Regions from separate parts of the Streptomyces sp. NPDC059256 genome, predicted to be linked through region 3. Evidence: riboswitches for the same ligand, from Rfam matches in the RefSeq annotation. Region 3 holds a riboswitch; each other region holds the start of a gene.
What was found. Region 3 has a riboswitch for cobalamin ahead of cobN (cobaltochelatase subunit CobN). Riboswitches for the same ligand answer to the same signal wherever they lie in the genome.
Positions count from the first base shown of each region.

Region 1 (6,121 bases), on a different contig from region 3:
TCCAGCCGGCGCACCACCGTGTCGGCTGGGTGCTGCACGCCGTCCAGCGCCGGGCCGACCACGGCGTGGACGTCGGGGCCCTCAAGCCCGTACGTACCGGGCCGCCGGGAGGCGAGGCTGCGGGTGAAGGTGATCTGACCGGCTGCCGTGGCGTGCACGGTGAGCCGGGGATCGCCGGGGAGCGGTCGGCCGGTGGTGGTCCTGAGGGCGGCGTCGCCGGCGTACCGTCCGGCCGCGATGGCAGCCGCACCGATGCCGATGAGCGTGGTGACGGCCGCTGCCGTCGCAGTAACGGGGCGCACCATCCCAGTGTCGGCACGGCGGGGCGGCCCTGCCAGTGGACGACCGGCCTTCTCGGCTTCCCGGCTTGCTGCGGGCCACTGGGTTCCGGTGCGCCGCGACGGCCGGTCGCCCTGGTACGGCCGGTGCCGGGAGCGGGCGGGCCGCCGACCTTCGGGGGCGCGACCGCCCGTGGGACGGCCGGGCTGACGCCCCCGCGACGTTCGTCCTGCCCTGTCGTGGCTCGCTGGGGCCTGGGCTCACCCGCCCTCCGGGCCGCTCAGGGAGGCGGCTCCCTGGGCAGCTCGCCCGTCGGCGTCGTGAGCTCCGGAGCCGCACCCCGGTGCTGACCGTCGCCCCGACAGGACCGCAGGACCGTTCTGCGGCCCCTCGGGGGCGCTCCCGGGATATCCGGGGCGTCCGGTTGAGCCGTCCGAGCTCTTCGCCGAGCGGTGTTCGGGCGGCGAGGAGGCGCGTACGGCTCATCAGTCCCCGCGAGATGCATCGTCGAAATCCAGCCAGTGGGCCCCGAGGTCATCCTGACGGCCCCGGGGCCCGGCACGGTGTGGTCGTGGCGGCGTTCCTGGCTCGTTCCCGTCCGCGGGGAGGCCGCCCCGAACGGACCGTGGGCCGGTGGTGCGGAGGATGCCGCTCCATGGTGGACCGATACGTCCGAACAGGTCGCGACCCCGGTGCGGAATGGCCGGGTCCGCCCTCCTGGGCGACTCCGTGGGCGCTACACCCGGCCCTCGTCCGCAAAGCGCCGCCGAAGGCCCGGTCAACAGGGCCCCCGGAGCCTAAGCGGAACGCGATGTCAGGAGCGTTGGCCGTACCCCCGCAGCTGGGTGGCCACCTCGTCGAGTTCGGCGGAGGAGAGCAGGGAGGGCCGCAGGCCGGGCACCGACGAGGCCGCGAGCCAGACCTGGCACATCCACTCCAGTTGGGCGGTGCGGTCGTAGGCGCGGTCCAGCGAATCCGCATGCGCGATCGTGCCGTGGTTGCGCAGCAGACAGGCGCTGCGGCCATCCAGGGCCCGGCCCATGTTCCGGGCCAGTTCCGGCGTGCCGTAGAGGGCGTACGGGGCCACCCGGACGGGTCCGCCGAGCTCGGCGGTCATGTAGTGGACGGCCGGCAGTTCATCGACGAGCGTGGAGACTGCGGTGGCGTGGACGGCATGCGTATGGACGACGGCCCCGGCCTTGGATGTTCGGTAAACCTCCAGGTGGAGGGGGAGTTCACTGGTCGGCTTGAGGTCGCCGGCGACCTGTCGGCCCGCCAGGTCGACGACCACAGGCTCCCTCGTCGACAGACGTTCGTAGGGCACTCCGCTGGGGGTCACCACGACGAGGTCGCCGACCCGCGCCGACACATTGCCGGACGTACCCACCACCAAGCCCTCGGCAGCCGTTCTCCGGGCGGTGGTCACGACGTCCCGCCACGCCTGTTCGATGGACTCTTTGGACATGTGTTCGGCCATGGATCGATCCTGTCAGGCATGGCCGGAAGGCAACAGACCGTCCCGTGATGCAGATCACCCCAAAGGGCGTAAATGCCATCTTGCGGACACCGACGCCGTGGTGGGCCCGGGAGCATGACCACGCAGACGGCCCGAAGAGATCACTCAGGGCACAAGCGGAATCGCGAACCTCACTTGGGGACATCACGAATCTCGCCTCAGTTCACCTTCCGTTCACCCAGGTTATCTACGTTCGCGATGTCACTGACGTCGATAGATTGCCTGGGTAAATGGAACACATCACGCTGCTGCTCGCGATTGTGATCGTGACGGCTCTCGTGTTCGATTTCACGAACGGTTTCCACGACACGGCCAATGCGATGGCGACGACCATCTCGACCGGCGCGATGAAGCCCAAGGCCGCGGTCGCCATGTCCGCGGTGCTCAACCTCGTCGGCGCGTTTCTTTCGGTGGAGGTCGCCAAGACGATCTCCAGCGGCATCGTCAACGAGTCAGGCATCACCCCCGAAGTGATCTTCGCGGCGCTCGTCGGCGCCATCCTCTGGAATCTGTTGACCTGGCTGATCGGTCTGCCGTCCAGCTCCTCGCACGCCCTCATGGGCGGTCTGATCGGTGCGACCATCGCGTCGGTCGGTATCAGCGGAGTCAACGGCGGCACCGTGGTCACCAAGGTGCTCATCCCTGCGATCGCAGCCCCGCTGGTCGCCGGTATCGCCGCCTACCTCGCGTCCCGGCTGACGTACCGCCTCGGCCGGAACACCGACCCGAAGTCCACCGCCAAGGGCTACCGCGCCGGCCAGATAGCCTCGGCCGGCCTCGTGTCCCTGGCCCACGGCACCAATGACGCCCAGAAGACCATGGGTGTCATCACCCTCGCGCTCGTCGCCGGTGGAGTGCTCGTCCCCGGCTCCAACCCCCCCATGTGGGTCATCGCATCCGCGGGCATCGCCATCGCCCTCGGCACCTACCTCGGTGGGTGGCGCATCATCCGCACCATGGGCAAGGGCCTGACCGACCTCCAGCCGCAGCAGGGCTTCGCCGCCCAGACCAGTGCGGCCAGCGTCATCCTCGCCTCGTCGAACCTCGGCTTCTCCCTCTCCACCACCCACTCGTGCTCCGGCGCGGTGATGGGTGCCGGTCTGGGCCGCAAGGGCGGGGTGGTCCGCTGGTCGACCGCCACCCGGATGTTCGTGGCCTGGGGTCTGACCCTGCCGGCCGCCGGTCTGGTGGCCGCCGGTTCCGAGTACGTGACCAAGCAGGGTGACTGGGGCGTGGCGGTGGTCGCCACCTTCCTGGTCGCCTCGTCCGCCGCCATCTGGTTCATCTCCCGCCGCCAGGTCGTCGACCACACCAACGTCAACGACACGTCCGAGGAAGGCGAGCCCGCGGGCGTGGTCACCACGGCCATCGCGGCCGTCACCCCGCCGCCTGCCGGCACGACGATGAACAACTCCCTGGACGACCTCAAGACGACCATCCCGGCCCGCAATGCCGCGACCCCCGAAGCCGGCCCCGCCAGCCCGGCCGCGGTGTAAGGACTGAAGACCATGAAAATCGACTGGGTAGCCCTCGGCTCCGTCTTCGGCGTGAGTCTCGTCGCCACCATTGCGCTGGTGGGCCTGTTCACCCTGGGCATCATCGGTCTGAGCAAGCAGGGGGCTGCGACCGCCTCCGGCACCGGCTCGGTTGCCCTTCCCCGGATAGGCGCCTACACCTGCTTCGCCCTCTGCACCGCGGCCATCAGCTACGGCATATATCTGATCGTCACCTGAGGCCGCACCTCACCGCACAGCAGCAGTCGTTTCACAGCCGGGCCGTCGATCTCTCGGGATCTGCGGTCCGGCTTCTGCGTGCCCTGAGGGATCCTCGGGAAGCAGGGGCGATGTGGGGCTCGGCACACTGCACCGTCGCAGGTCAACGGCAGGTTGACGGCTGTTCTCGGGGCGTGGTGGACTGCCGGGGCCAACTACGACAGCAGCAGAGGAAGCCGGTGCGAATCCGGCGCGGTCCCGCCACTGTGACCGGGGAGTTCCTCCCCGTGAGCCAGGAACTCTCGCCGTCGATCACGTCGAACCAGGGCGCGGACACCCTGAGTGAGGACATATCGCCATGCCCGGCTACGGTCCAGCCCCTGCCTTGATCGACGGCATCCACTTGCTGTGCGGTGCACCCCCGGCGACGCCGGCCCGGCAGGGAACACGGATATCCCACGGGCCGGCACCAAGGGCCCTCCGAGGCGGAACGCCGGTCTGAAACCCATGCGTACCGATCGTGTCTTCGCGTACGGGGCGGCTGCCGGGCTCCTGGCTGATCTACTGCTCGGCGACCCGCGCCGAGGGCATCCCGTCGCCCTCTTCGGGCGGGCCGCCGGCACCGTCGAGAAGGCCCTGTGGCGTGACCACCGCGGCTGGGGAGCCCTGTACACGACGCTCTGCGTCGGCGGGGCCACCGCGACCGCCGCCCTGGCGTCCCGTGCCACCCGCCGCAGTCCGGTGCTCCGCACCGCGCTGACCGCGACCGCCACCTGGACCGTGGTCGGAGGGACGTCACTGGGCCGGGAGGCCCGTGCCGTCGGTGCCGCGCTCGCGGCCGGTGACATCGAGCGGGCCCGGGCCCGGCTGCCACACCTGTGCGGACGCGACCCCCAGTACCTGGACGAGCAGCAGATCGCCCGGGCGGTCGTCGAGTCCGTCGCCGAGAACACGTCGGACGCGGTCGTGGGGGCCCTGGTGTGGGGCGCGGTCGCGGGCGTGCCCGGACTGGTCGCCTTCCGTGCGGTGAACACCCTGGACGCGATGGTGGGGCACCGGTCGCCCCGGCACCGACGGTTCGGCTGGGCCTCGGCCCGGCTCGACGATGTCGCCGGCTGGCCCGGAGCGAGGCTGACGGCCGCTCTCGCCGCCGTCGCGGGCGAGAGCGCCCCCCGGGCACTCGCGGCCTGGCGGGCCGACGCCCATCGGCATCCCAGCCCCAACGCGGGACCCGTGGAAGCCGCGTTCGCCGGTGCGCTGGGAGTACGACTCGGCGGGACGCTCTCCTACGCCGGACGGATCGAGCACCGACCGGTCCTGCACTCCGCGGGCCGGCAGGTGGAGTTGGCCGACATCGAGCGGGCGGTACGGCTGTCACGACGGGTCGGGGTGTTGGCGCTCGGTGTGGGCGTGATGGCCCGCTCGCTGTTCGCACGGGCAGCGAGACCGCAGCGAGGACGACGAGAGGGCCGGGGGACCTGATGACGAGCCGAGGGCGCGGCGGTGGCCTGCTGATCGCCGGCACCACGTCGGACGCGGGCAAGAGCGTGGTCACGGCGGGCATCTGCCGCTGGCTGGTGCGGCAGGGGGTGAAGGTCGCTCCGTTCAAGGGCCAGAACATGTCCCTGAACTCCTTCGTCACCCGACAGGGCGCGGAGATCGGCCGGGCCCAGGCGATGCAGGCGCAGGCCGCCCGCGTCGAGCCCAGCGCACTGATGAACCCGGTGCTCCTCAAACCCGGCAGCGACCGGTCCAGCCAGGTCGTGCTGATGGGCAGACCGGTCGGTGAGATGAGCGCCCGCGGCTACCACGGCGGCCGACAGCAGACCTTGCTGGCCACCGTCGTGGAGTGCCTGGAGGAGTTGCGGGCCACCCATGACGCCGTGATCTGCGAGGGGGCGGGAAGCCCCGCCGAGATCAACCTACGGCGGACCGACATCGTCAACATGGGTGTCGCCCGGGCGGCCGGGCTGCCGGTGCTGGTCGTGGGCGACATCGACCGCGGTGGGGTGTTCGCCTCCTTCTTCGGGACGACGGCACTGCTCGCGGCCGAGGACCAACGCTTGGTGGCGGGCTACCTCATCAACAAGTTCCGCGGCGACGTCTCCCTGCTGGAGCCGGGCCTCGACATGCTCCACGACCTCACCGGACGGCGGACGTTCGGGGTCCTCCCGTACGCCCACGGGCTCGGGATCGACGAGGAGGACGGTCTGCGGGTGTCCCTGCGCGGTGCCGTACGCGAGTCGGTCACGGCGCCCCCGGTCGGCGAGGACGTGCTGCGGGTCGCGGTGTGTGCGCTGCCGTTGATGTCCAACTTCACGGACGTGGACGCGCTGGCGGCGGAGCCGGGGGTCCTCGTGCGCTTCGTGGACCGGCCCGAGGAGTTGGCGGACGCCGATCTGGTGATCGTCCCGGGCACCCGGGGCACGGTACGGGCCCTGCGCTGGCTCCAGGAACGCGGTCTGGCCGGGGAGTTGGCCAGGCGAGCGGCGGCGGGCCGACCCGTGCTGGGCATCTGCGGGGGCTTCCAACTCCTCGGCGAGCACATCCACGACGAGGTGGAGTCCAAGGCCGGGTCGGTCACCGGGCTGGGACTGCTCCCGGTCCGGGTCCG
Region 1 is NZ_JBHYZO010000005.1:375,070-381,190, reverse strand. It holds gene ACFXJL_RS15590 (alpha/beta hydrolase) at 1-302, opposite strand, end outside; gene ACFXJL_RS15585 (class II aldolase/adducin family protein) at 1,094-1,756, opposite strand; gene ACFXJL_RS15580 (inorganic phosphate transporter) at 2,026-3,291, shown strand; gene ACFXJL_RS15575 (hypothetical protein) at 3,304-3,528, shown strand; cobalamin riboswitch at 3,688-3,830, shown strand; gene ACFXJL_RS15570 (cobalamin biosynthesis protein) at 4,015-4,989, shown strand; gene ACFXJL_RS15565 (cobyric acid synthase) at 4,989-6,121, shown strand, end outside.
Region 1: another riboswitch for cobalamin. It lies ahead of ACFXJL_RS15570 (cobalamin biosynthesis protein); the one in region 3 lies ahead of cobN (cobaltochelatase subunit CobN).

Region 2 (6,121 bases), on a different contig from region 3:
GGCTTGCCGGCCGTAGCGGACGGTCAGCCGTCGGGGTGCTGGCTGCCGTGGGTTGTGCGGTCGAGGAGCCCGCAGTCTCCGCACTTGGCGCCCGCTGGGGCCCGGTAGTAGAGACAGCAACTGCGACGCCGGAACGTCAGCTCCGGGCCGGTGATCCGGCCGGTCCCGGCGAGACGCCGGGTACGCAACAGCTCGTCGATGAGGACAGTGAGCCGCTCCCGTGCAGCGGGGCGAGCGACAAGGATCGCGCGGCCCGCCTCGACCAGGGCGGACGCCGAGTTGCCGTCGAGGAGCCGAGGCGCCACTTTCACCCGCAGCCCGGCTCGCAGCGGATCCAACTGACCGGTCATCACGGCCGCGTACAACTCGTCGGCCAGTCGGGGCACCCCCTCCGCGTACTGCCCGGTGGCGTCCGGCAGCCGGAGGGCCGGGCCCTCGTCGGCGCGCTGGAGCCCCGATAGATCGGGGACTATCCCGTGCAGGACCGTGCACGCCAGCACCGGGGACCAGAGCCGCGCCGCGTGCCCGAGCTGGGCGATCGACGCGCCGAGCCGCGGCTCGGGGCTGCGGTGCCGGGCCGCCGTCGCGGCGACCAGGTCCGGGAACCCGCGAGCGTACGATTCGGTGACGGGGTGCCAGCCGAGGTCCGGGCCGCCCAGCCGTACCGCGAAGAAGCCGCCGAGCCCCGCCACGTCGAGCAGCGCGGCCCTGACCTCCGCCGCCGGGGCGGCGCGCGGGATCGGCTGCCGCACCCGATGGTTGCGGGGACCCTTCATGCCCGGTCCGGGAACTGTTCCGCACCCGTCAGCAGGGTGATGTGGGGGGTCCCGGTACGAGGGTGCGCCGTGACCTCGGCGTCGACCCGGTACACATCCGCGAGCAGCCCCGTCGTCAGTACCTCCGCGGGGGCGCCGAGAGCGACCACCCGGCCGGCCTCCATGACACAGACACGGTCGCAGAACGCGGCGGCGAGGTTCAGGTCGTGCAGGGCGACGAGGGCCGTGACGCCCAGCTCGCGCAGCAGCCGCAGCACATCCAACTGATGGCGCAGATCCAGATGGTTCGTCGGTTCGTCCAGCACCATCGTCCCGGTGTGCTGGGCGAGGGCGCGGGCGATCAGCACCCGTTGTTTCTCCCCTCCGGAGAGCCGGTCGAACGGCACCGGGGCCAGCGGTGCCACATCGAGGCGCTCCAGCGCGTCCGTGACGATCGCCCGGTCGTCGGCGTCATCACCCGCGAACGCCCGCTTGTGCGGGGTCCGGCCCATCGCGACCACGTCGTACACGGACAGCTCGAAGTCCCCGGCGCTCTCCTGGAGGACGGCGGCGAGTCGCCGCGCCAACCGTTTGCCGGGCAGCGCCCACACATCGTCGCCGTCCAGGAGGACCCGGCCCGAGGTGGGACGCAGTGTCCGGTACACCGTGCGCAACAGGGTCGACTTGCCCGCACCGTTGGGACCCGCGAGCCCGACCATCTCCCCAGGTGCCACGCACAGCGAGACTCCGTCCACCAGCGCCCGGTCACCCATGACCACCGATACCTCCTGGAGGTCGAGCAGGCCGGGCCGCGGGCCCTGGTCGTTCGTCAGCGGTGCCGTCATGAGGTCCTCCGTCGCATCAGCCAGAGGAAGAACGGTCCGCCGACGAGCGCGGTGAGGATGCCGACGGGGACCTCCTCCGGACTCATCAGGGTCCGGGCGGCCAGATCCGCCATGATGAGGAACGCCGCGCCCAGCAGCGCCGCTGCGGGCAGCGCACGGCGGTGGTCGGCGCCCACCAGCAGCCGCACCACGTGCGGCATGATCAGCCCGACGAAGCCGATCTGCCCGCTGACTGCCACGATGGTGCCGATCATCAGCGCCACCAGTACGAACAGCGCGGCACGGAACCGGTGCACATCCAATCCCAGCGCAGTCGCCGCCTCCTCACCGGCCAGCAGCAGGTTCAGCGGACGGGTCACCCCGAGCAGCACCGCCGTACCGGCGAGCACCACCACGGCCGGTAGCCACACCATCGACCAGGTGGTGCCTGCAAGTCCGCCGAGCATCCACCGCAGAGCCGACTGGGTCTTGTGCGGGTCATTGGAGGTGACGATCAGGAAACTCGCCAGCGCGGAGAGCACCTCCGCCATCGCGACCCCCGCCAGCACCAGCCGGATCGTGGTCATCCGACCCCCCGACCTGGCCAGGAAGTACACCGCGACCAGCGCTGCGAGCGCCCCGGCGAACGCCGCAACCGGCAGGGTCACGAGCCCGAACACAGTGATGTTGAGGACCAGTACCGACACCGCGCCGACCGACGCACCCGAGGACACCCCGAGCAGCATCGGATCGGCCAGCGGATTGCGGACCAGTGCCTGGAGAGCCATGCCGGAGACGGCGAGACCGGCGCCGACCACCCCGGCCAACAGGACCCGGGGTAGCCGCACATCCAGCACGATCGTCTCGCGGACCGGGGTCCAGGTGACGTCAGCGAGCCCAGGATGCACATGGTGCAGGACGATCGACCAGACCTGCCCGGTGGGAACGCTGATGGACCCGACGGCGATCCCCGCGGTCGCGGCGAGGAGCACCAGCAGCGCCAGCACGGCCAGCACCAGTCCGTACGGAGGTCGGCCCCGGCCGCCCACCGCGGCGGTGGCGGTCGGCCCGGGAGCCTTGGTGACAGCCGAGGCAACGTCACCCAGGGCCCGGGGCGCGCCCGTCACCGGAAGCGGTCCGGGTGCAGCTGACGGGCCAACGAGTCCACACCCGCCGGTACCCGCACCCCGAGCACGGTCGAGGACAACGGGAGTACCGCGAACCGCTTGTTCTTGATGGCGGGCACGTCCTGGAGCGCCGGGTGCGACAGCAGGAACTTCTTCTTGGCCGCAAGGGGTTGGTCCCCGTAGTCGTAGATCACGACGACCTCGGGGGCCCGTTCGGCGACCTGCTCGAACGAGACATCACCGAACTGCTTGTCCAGATCGGCGAAGATGTTGGCCCCGCCCGCCTCCTTGATCATCTCGTTGCCGACGCCCGCGCCACCCGCGGTGAACGCCGTCTTGTCCCCGCTGTCGTATACGAACACCTTGAGCGCATCGACACCGCCGAGCTTCTTGTCGACCGCACCGAGTGCCGCCTCGGCCTTCTTGACCTCGCGTTCCGCACGCTCCGGAACCCCGAATATCTTCCCGATGCCGCGTAGTTCCTCGCCGATCATCGCCATCGTCACCGGTCCCGTCGGGCACTCCTCCACATTCAGATAGGAGTCGACGCCCGCTTTGGCGAGAGCGGCCCTGCTGCGGCCCTCCTTCTCGTCGAAGGTGCTCGCGAACCCGGCGTAGGCGAAGTCCGGTTCGGCGTTCAGCAGCACCTCGAAGGACGGGTACTCCTTCGAGAGCACCTTGATCCCCCGATAGGCGTCCTGGTACTCGGGGAGGATCTTGTCGTCGAGATAGGCGGTGCCCACCATCGACTTCTCCAGACCGAGAGCGAGGAGCACTTCGGTGGCGTGCTGGTTCAGCGTCACCGCGCGCTGCGGCGGACGCTCGTACGTCGTCTTCACCCCGCAGTTGGTCACGGTGACGGGGAAGCCCTCGGTTGCGGATCCCGAGGCGGCGGGATCGTCCCGGTCGGTTGATGTGCCACCGCCGCAGCCCGCCACCAGGAAAGCGGCAGCGGCCAGCAGGGACAGGGAGCGTTTCGCCATGGTGTGGTCGGTCCTCTCACCGCGGACGCCGTTGCGCCGCGGTCGGTTGGCAGGGTTCAGCGGGGGTCGGCGGACGACGCGTCACGGACCCGCCGTGGCGGGGTGAAGGCGTACAGGCCGAGGATCTCCGGCAGCGGGGCCTCTCCGGGGCCGCCCGCGCGCACCCAGTCGACGATGTCGTCGGTCGCGGCGGGGTCGTTGACGAGGCCGAGCCAGACAGGACGGGCACCGGCGGCGCGTCCCGCAGCCGAGGGCTGGACGACGACCACATTCGCCTGGTCGCAGACGTCCAGACACTCGGAGATCCGTACCGGAAGGTCCCGGCTCAGCGCGGCGACCTGCGCCGCGTGATCGATACCGGTCACCTTCGCGCTGCCGCAGCAGCAGTCCCGGCACACGACGACCCGGCACGGCGCCGGAGCCCCGGAACGTTGCCCTTCGGGCATCCCGACTCACACTCCCCTCTGGGGAGATCCGCCCCAGTCTGTCGAGGAGGCGACCGCGTGAGTCTCCTGGCTCTCGGGTCAACGCTCGCCCCAGCCTTCCCACCCGCGTAGGGGCAGTGGTCTGTTTGGGGTTCGCTCGCCGATCACAGTGGCGGGACCGCACCGGATTCACACCGGTTTCCTCGATCCGCCGTCGCCTTTCGGCGTCATCATGACAGACGGCGCGGCCGGATCGTATGCCTGGGCCGCAGTTGCAGCGCAGGTCACACGGCGAAGCCTCGGTCGGGTGGCGCAATCCACCAACCCGACAGGTGGCCGGGGCGGCTGTCCGCCTTCCCGGTGAGAGGGGCGCGCGGAACCGGCACACATCTGCGCGATGGCATCCTCCAGCGCCTGCCCGGGCGAAAGCCTCTGCGGTGGGCCAACTCGATCCACCGGGGCAGCGGTCTGCCGGAGCTCAGGGTCAGACCGCCACGGCTGCCCGGTGGTCTGATGCTGATCAGCTTCGGGCCGCCACGGCTGCCGCGACCGTGGCCAGGATGCGATGCAGGACAGGGACCGGAATCGCCGGATTGGTGACCGCCGCGCATGCCGTGTCGCGATCGTGCAGCAGCGCGGCGAGGACGCGGGCAGGCAGCCGTGGATTGCGCAGGGCGGCCCCGCGGACGTGAGCCGCCGGGTCGTTCAGAAACCTCACCGCGTCAGCCGGTGACAGCCGGGTGTCCTCGGCCGCGCGGTGGCGCACCTCGGCCTCGGGGTCGCGAGCGAGATGTGCGACGTCGGCAGGCGTGGACTCCGGATCGTCCAGCGCCAGACGGCGCATCCGTCCATCGGGGTCGCCGACGTAGCGCAGCAGGCCAGTACGGGGGAAGTTGGGGTGGCCGCGGGGGCGGTCAGGGTGACTGAAGCTGCCGTCCCACCAGCGCCAGACCTCCAGCAGCAGCTCGGCCGGCGCGTCATCGCACGATTCGGCGAGGAACAGGCGGACCGTCTTGTCCTCGTCCCGCGCCAGACGCTCCACGACGTCCGCTGGAAGATGCCGGGCCCGGGCCACGCTTCGGCGGATGAGCGGATGGGACGACATGGCGAGGCGGCGCATCGCATCGGCGTCACCGTGCAGGCCCTTGACCCAGGGCAGAGTCTTCGACATCGACGCCAGGTCGAAGTCGTAGCGCACCGCGGCACGTTGCTCCTCGTTGAGGTCGGGCCGCAGCGCCACCGCCGAGCGGACGCCGTCGTCTCGGTCCTCCGCCAGGAGGGCGACACCGTGCGCGCTGAGCCGGGGGTTGGCGGCCAGCGCTCGGCGTACCTCCGCGTCCCCGTCCCGGACCAGCTCCGCCTCCAACTCGGTTACGAGACGACACCGTTCGAGCGCACGCCGGGGCGCCGGCAGCCCGGCCAGGACCTCGTGAGGCATGGGGACGTCATGGTGGTGGGCGAGGAGCGCCGCCGTACGCACCGAATGGTCGGAGTCGGCCAGTAGCCGTGTCCGCAGCGGAGCGGCGAGCTCTTCCCACCGGGCGCAGGCAGCCGACCGCACCCGGGGATCGGCGTCGGCCGCGAGGCGGGGGAGGTGGTGCACGGGGAGCCCGGGAAGTTCGGCGGCCTCGGCGCGGCACGGGCCGTTGAGGAGGTCGTCGTACAGGTCAGCGGCAAGTGCGACGCCCCAGGCGCAGGCGCGCTCGGTCCAGAGCACGCGCCGGGTCGGCGACGATTCGGCGCGGACCAGGCGTACCCACTGATCGGACGTGAGCCGGGGCCCGAAGGTGTCCACGAGTCTTGAGCGCATCTGTGGATCGGGGTGCGCGAGGGCGGCGTCGAAGACGGCGGGCCGGTCGCAGCCGTGCAAGAAGCCCACCTCCACATCCAGCAGTCGGACGAGGAGCTCGTCCGGCGCGGCCGGATTGGACCCGATCCCCTCCGCCCAGTGCAGCGGCCACGCCGGCCGGCCGGGCACCGTCGCCCACACCGCGTCCCGCTCGACCG
Region 2 is NZ_JBHYZO010000029.1:18,183-24,303, forward strand. It holds gene ACFXJL_RS32235 ((2Fe-2S)-binding protein) at 24-776, opposite strand; gene ACFXJL_RS32240 (ABC transporter ATP-binding protein) at 773-1,600, opposite strand; gene ACFXJL_RS32245 (FecCD family ABC transporter permease) at 1,597-2,706, opposite strand; gene ACFXJL_RS32250 (ABC transporter substrate-binding protein) at 2,703-3,689, opposite strand; gene ACFXJL_RS32255 (hypothetical protein) at 3,746-4,135, opposite strand; cobalamin riboswitch at 4,174-4,377, opposite strand; gene ACFXJL_RS32260 (hypothetical protein) at 4,635-6,121, opposite strand, start outside.
Region 2: another riboswitch for cobalamin. It lies ahead of ACFXJL_RS32255 (hypothetical protein); the one in region 3 lies ahead of cobN (cobaltochelatase subunit CobN).

Region 3 (6,121 bases):
TCGTGGCGCGGCGTTCGTCGCCGTGCTCGGCGAGGTCGGCCTGGGTGTGTGCCCGGACGAAGTTGTCGTCCGCGCCCTCCTCCAGCGAGGCCGCGAGTCGTACGGCGTCGTCGAGCAGCCCGATCACATGCGGGAAGGCGTCCCGGAAGAAGCCCGAGATGCGCAGGGTCACATCGATGCGCGGCCGGCCCAGTTCGGCCAGCGGGATCGCCTCCAGTCCGGTGACCCGCCGCGATGCGTCGTCCCAGACGGGGCGGACGCCCAGCAGCGCCATCGCCTCGGCGATGTCGTCGCCCGCGGTGCGCATCGCGCTCGTACCCCACAGGGACAGTCCCACCGATGTCGGCCACTCGCCGTTGTCGGTGCGGTAGCGGTTGAGCAGCGAGTCGGCGAGCGCCTGCCCGGTCTCCCAGGCCAGCCGGGACGGCACCGCCTTCGGGTCGACGGAGTAGAAGTTGCGGCCGGTCGGCAGCACATTGACCAGTCCGCGCAACGGCGAACCCGACGGCCCCGCGGGCACGAAACGGCCGTTCAGCGCGCGGACGGTGTGATCGATCTCGTCGGTGGTCGCCGCCAGCCTGGGCACGACCTCGACGGCCGCGAACCGCAGGATGTCGGCGACCTGCTGACCGTGCTCGGCTGGTACGGCCGCGAGGTCCCAACCCGCGTCGTCCATCGCCTGCACCAGCGCCCGGGCCTTCGCCTCGGCCTCGTCGGCGGTGGTGCGGGTCGCCGCGGACTCATCGAGCCCCAGCGCCTCCCGCAGCCCGGGCAGCGCGGTCGTACCGCCCCAGATCTGGCGGGCGCGCAGGATCGCCAGCACCAGGTTGACCCGGTCCGCACCGGCCGGCGCCTGGCCCAGGACGTGCAGTCCGTCGCGGATCTGGGCGTCCTTGACCTCGCACAGCCAGCCGTCGACGTGGAGGAGGAAGTCGTCGAAGCCGTCGTCGTCGGGACGGTCGGCGAGCCCGAGGTCGTGGTCGAGCTTCGCGGCCTGGATCAGCGTCCAGATCTGGGCGCGGATCGCGGGCAGCTTCGCCGGGTCCATGGACGAGATCTGCGCGTACTCGTCCAACAGCTGTTCAAGGCGGGCGATGTCGCCGTAGGAGTCGGCACGGGCCATCGGCGGTACGAGGTGGTCGATCAGGGTGGCGTGCACCCGACGCTTGGCCTGGGTGCCCTCACCGGGGTCGTTGACCAGGAACGGGTAGATCAGCGGCAGATCGCCGAGCGCGGCATCGGGTCCACAGGCCGCGGACAGTCCGGCGTTCTTGCCGGGCAGCCACTCCAGATTGCCGTGCTTCCCGAGGTGGATCATCGCATCGGCGCCGAAGCCGCCCTCGGCGTCAGGGGTGGCGATCCAGCGGTAGGCGGCCAGATAGTGGTGCGAGGGCGGCAGATCGGGGTCGTGGTAGATCGCAATGGGGTTCTCGCCGAAGCCGCGCGGCGGCTGGATGACGACCAGCAGGTTTCCGTGCCGCAGGGCGGCGAGGACGATGTCGCCCTCCGGATTGCGCGACCGGTCCACGAACATCTCACCGGGCGGCGGCCCCCAGTGCTCCTCCACAGCGGTGCGCAACTCCTCGGGGAGGGTTGCGTACCAGCGCCGGTAGTCGGCTGCGGGAATGCGGACCGGGTTGCGGGCCAACTGCTCATCGGTGAGCCACTCCCGGTCGTGGCCGCCCGCGTTGATCAACGCCCGGATCAGCTCGTCACCATCCCCGGACGCCAGCCCGGGCACGTCCTCGGTGCCGAAGTCATAGCCCTCGGCGCGCAGTCGCCGCAGCAGGGCGACGGCACTGGCGGGGGTGTCGAGGCCGACCGCGTTGCCGATGCGCGAGTGCTTGGTGGGATAGGCGGACAGGACCAGCGCGAGGCGCTTGTCCGCGGCGGGTATGCGGCGCAGCCTGGCGTGCCGCACGGCGATCCCCGCGACCCTGGCGGCGCGTTCCGGGTCGGCGACATAGGCCGGCAGCCCATCGGCGTCGATCTCCTTGAAGGAGAACGGCACGGTGATCAACCGCCCGTCGAACTCGGGCACCGCGATCTGGCTGGCCGCGTCCAGCGGGGAGACGCCCTCGTCGTTCTCCTCCCAGTCGGCGCGCGACCCGGTGAGACACAGGGCCTGGAGGATCGGTACGTCGAGCGAGGTGAGCGCACCCGCGTCCCAGGACTCGTCGTCACCGCCGGCGGACGCCTCGGCGGGCCGGGTGCCGCCGGCGGCGAGCACGGTCGTCACGATCGTCTCGGCCGCCCGCAACTCCTCGATCAACTCGGGCTCCGGCGCCCGTAGCGAGGCCACGTACAGCGGCAGTGCCCGGCCGCCCGCCGCCTCGATCGCCCCGCACAGGGTGTCCACGAACGCGGTGTTTCCGCTCATGTGGTGGGCGCGGTAGTAGAGGACGGCGATGGTGGGGCCGTCCGCAGCACCGGCCGCAGCACCGGCCCCTGCACCGTTTTCGCTGCCGGACGTGCGCTCCAGCCGCCCCCAGGAGGGCGCGGGCGCCGGCGGGTCGAAGCCGTGGCCGGTGAGCAGGACGGTGTCGGAGAGGAAGCGCGCCAACTGCTCCAGATTGGCCGGGCCACCGTGGGCGAGATAGGCGTGGGCCTCGGCGGCGATGCCGATGGGGACGGTGGAGGCGGCCATCAACTGCGCATCGGGCGCCTGCTCACCGGTGAGGACCACCAGCGGCTGACCGCTGGCGCGAATCCGGTCGAGCCCCTCCTCCCAGGCACGGACCCCGCCCAACAGTCGTACGACGACCAGCCCGGCGCCTTCGAGCAGCGCGGGCAGGTCGTCCAGGGCGGTGCGGGAGGGGTTGGCGTAGCGGAAGCCGACCGGGCCGCCCGCGGCACGGGCACTGAGCAGATCGGTGTCGGACGTCGACAACAGGACGATGTCGGGGGCGTCGCCGGGGGAGTTCGGCGGGCTGGTCGGTCCATCGGTCGAAGGGGTCTTCGGTGCGTGCGGCATACGGCATCGGGCCTTCCTCGGGGTGTCCACGCCCCGGGCGGTGTCTGGCGACGGGAGTTCCTGACTCGCCGCCCCGACGACTGCCTTCGTCCGGCCGGCTCACAGTGGCGGGACCGCGCCGGGTTCACACCGGGCTTCCTCCACTGTCGCCTTCTGCGTTGCCGGACCGGGTGGCCCGTCCCCGAAATAGTAAGGGTCGCCTATTCGGTGCGGTTCATACCGTCTTACTGCCGTGGCTCATACCGTCCCAAATGACGGTCATGACTGGTCGGTATGCTCGCCGACATGCCCACCTCACCCCGCCCGGCCCGAGCCGGCGCCACCGGTACGACCCCCTCCGGGGGGCGCGGTGACGCCTGCCCCGGCTCCCTGCGGCTGCACCGGGCGGACGACGGCGCACTGGCCCGGATCCGGATACCCGGGGGTGTGCTGCGCCCGGCGCAGGCCGAGGCACTGCTGACCGCGGCCCGACGGCTGGGCGACGGCGAACTGCACCTCACCTCTCGGGGCAATGTGCAGTTGCGCGGACTCGACGAGCAGTGCGGCGGAGAGTTGGCCCAGCTCCTGGGGAACGCAGGGCTGTTGCCGTCCGCGACCCATGAGCGGGTGCGCAACATCGTGGCCTCGCCACTGGCCGGGCTGGACGAACTCGGCGAACTCGGCGAACTGGCCGGGCAGGGCGGACTGGGCGGACTGGGCGGACTGGGGGGAAACGGCTCGGGGCGCGGCGTACGCCGGTGGTTGAGGGCGCTGGACGAACTGCTCTGCGCCAGCGATCGGGCGGCGGCCCTGTCGGGGCGTTTCCTGTTCGCCCTGGACGACGGGCGCGGCGACGTGGACGCCCTGCGCGCGGATGTGACCCTGCTGGCCGCCGACACATCCGGACCGACCGCGGCGGACCATGGCGGTGGCGCCGGACTGACCGCGGCGGACCATGGCGGTGGCGCCGGACTGACCGCGGCGGACCACGACGGTGGCGCCGGACTGCGGATCGGGGACAGCGATGACGTACTGCTGCTGGCCCGTTCGGACGATGGCCCGAGGGCCGCGCTGCTCTGTGCTGAAACGTTCCTGGATGCGGCGGATCTCACACCCGAAGCAAAGGTCTGGCGGATACGGGACCTCCCGGACACCGGCGCACGACTGCGGGAAGGGACCCTGGCACGGCTCGCGAAGGCCGGCATCCCCCTGGCGGGCATCCGACAGCACCCCCGGCGAGAGACCGCCACCCCGCCCCCGTACGGAATCGTCACCCCACCGGCCCCCCGGCAGACTCCCGACCCATCTGACCCACCCAACTCATCCGTCCCGCCCATGCCGCCCTTCCCGCCACTCCCGTCTTTCCCGTCCCTCCTGTGCATCCCGCGCGGCCCGAGCGGCCCATCTGAGGCCATCCGTCCCAGCGCCCCCGCCGCCACTTCCCCGGCAGCGCTCTCCATCGGCGCCCCCCTCGGCCGACTCACCGGCCCCCAGTGGGAACGGCTGACCAGCGCCGCCCGGAAGGCGCCCGACGGCGAACTGCGCCTCACCCCCTGGCGCGGAGTGATCGTCACCGGTGTGCCCGGCGACCAGGCCGGCAGCACCCTCGACGAACTGGCCGCAACCGGGCTGATCACCACGGCCGACTCCCCCTGGACCGGTGTGGGCGCCTGCATCGGCACGCCCGGATGCGCCAAGTCCGCTGCCGACGTCCGCGCCATGGCCGAGGCCGTGGTCTCATGGGAACTCCCGTCCGCAGTAGGGAGGTTCACCCAACTCCCCGTCTACTGGTCCGGCTGTGAACGCCGTTGCGGACGCCCCCCGGGAGACCGGGTCGATGCCCTCGCCACCCCCGACGGCAGCTTCCGAGTGACCCGCGTCTGCGGCGATCCACCCCCCGTCGCCCTCGGCACCACGGTCCCCACCGACACGTCCGCCGCCGCCCTCGCCCACACCGTGGCCCACGCCCGTCGCCCCCGATGACCTCCCCGTCCCCATAAGAGGAAGACCACACCGTGTACGAGTACGAGAAGGACGGACCGGCGATCTACCGCCAGTCCTTCGCCACCATCCGCGCCGAGGCCGACCTCACCGGCCTGCCGGCCGATGTCAGCCAGGTCGCGGTACGGATGATCCACGCCTGCGGAATGGTGGACCTCGTACGCGACCTCTCCTACACGCCCCAGGTCGTGGCGCGGGCCCGCGCAGCCCTGCGCGCCGGCGCCCCCATCCTCTGCGATGTCGCCATGGTCGCCAGCGGAGTCACCCGCAAACGACTCCCCGCCGACAACGAGGTGATCTGCACCCTCTCCGACCCCACCGTCCCCGCACTGGCGGCCGAACTCGGCACCACCCGCAGCGCCGCCGCACTGGAACTGTGGCGCGAGCGGATGGAAGGCGCCGTCGTCGCCGTCGGCAATGCCCCCACCGCCCTGTTCCGACTGCTGGAGATGATCGAGGAAGGCGCACCCCGCCCGGCCGCGATCATCGGCGTACCGGTCGGATTCGTGGGCGCCGCCGAATCCAAGGATGCCCTCGCCGACCATCCGTCCGGCCTGGAACACCTGGTGATACGCGGCAGACGCGGCGGCAGCGCGATGGCCGCAGCCGCACTCAACGCCATCGCCAGCGAGGAAGAGTGAACGTGAACGACGCCCACAGCCGCATCGCTGAAGGTGCCCCGGCCACCCCCGGCAAGCTCTACGGCGTCGGGCTCGGCCCCGGCGACCCCTCGCTGATGACCCTGCGCGCGGTGGAAGTCATCGCCGCCGCCGATGTCGTCGCCTACCACTCGGCCCGCCACGGCCGTTCCATCGCCCGCTCGATCGCCGCGAAGCACATCCGCGCCGACCAGATCGAGGAACGGCTGATGTATCCGCTGACGGTGGAGACCACCGACCACCCCGGCGGCTACCGCGGCGCCCTCGACGACTTCTACGAAGAGGCGTCCGAGCGGCTCGCGGCCCATCTCGACGCCGGCCGCACGGTCGCCGTGCTCGCCGAGGGCGACCCCCTCTTCTACGGCTCCTACCAGCACATGCACAAGCGGCTCGCCCACCGCTACCCAACCGAGGTCATCCCCGGGGTCACCTCGGTCAGCGCGGCAGCCGCCCGCCTCGGAGAGCCCCTGGTGGAGGCCGACGAGGTGCTCACCATCCTGCCCGGCAC
Region 3 is NZ_JBHYZO010000002.1:556,762-562,882, reverse strand. It holds gene cobN (cobaltochelatase subunit CobN) at 1-2,974, opposite strand, end outside; cobalamin riboswitch at 3,009-3,169, opposite strand; gene ACFXJL_RS06940 (cobalamin biosynthesis protein CobG) at 3,248-4,936, shown strand; gene ACFXJL_RS06935 (precorrin-8X methylmutase) at 4,969-5,595, shown strand; gene cobJ (precorrin-3B C(17)-methyltransferase) at 5,691-6,121, shown strand, end outside.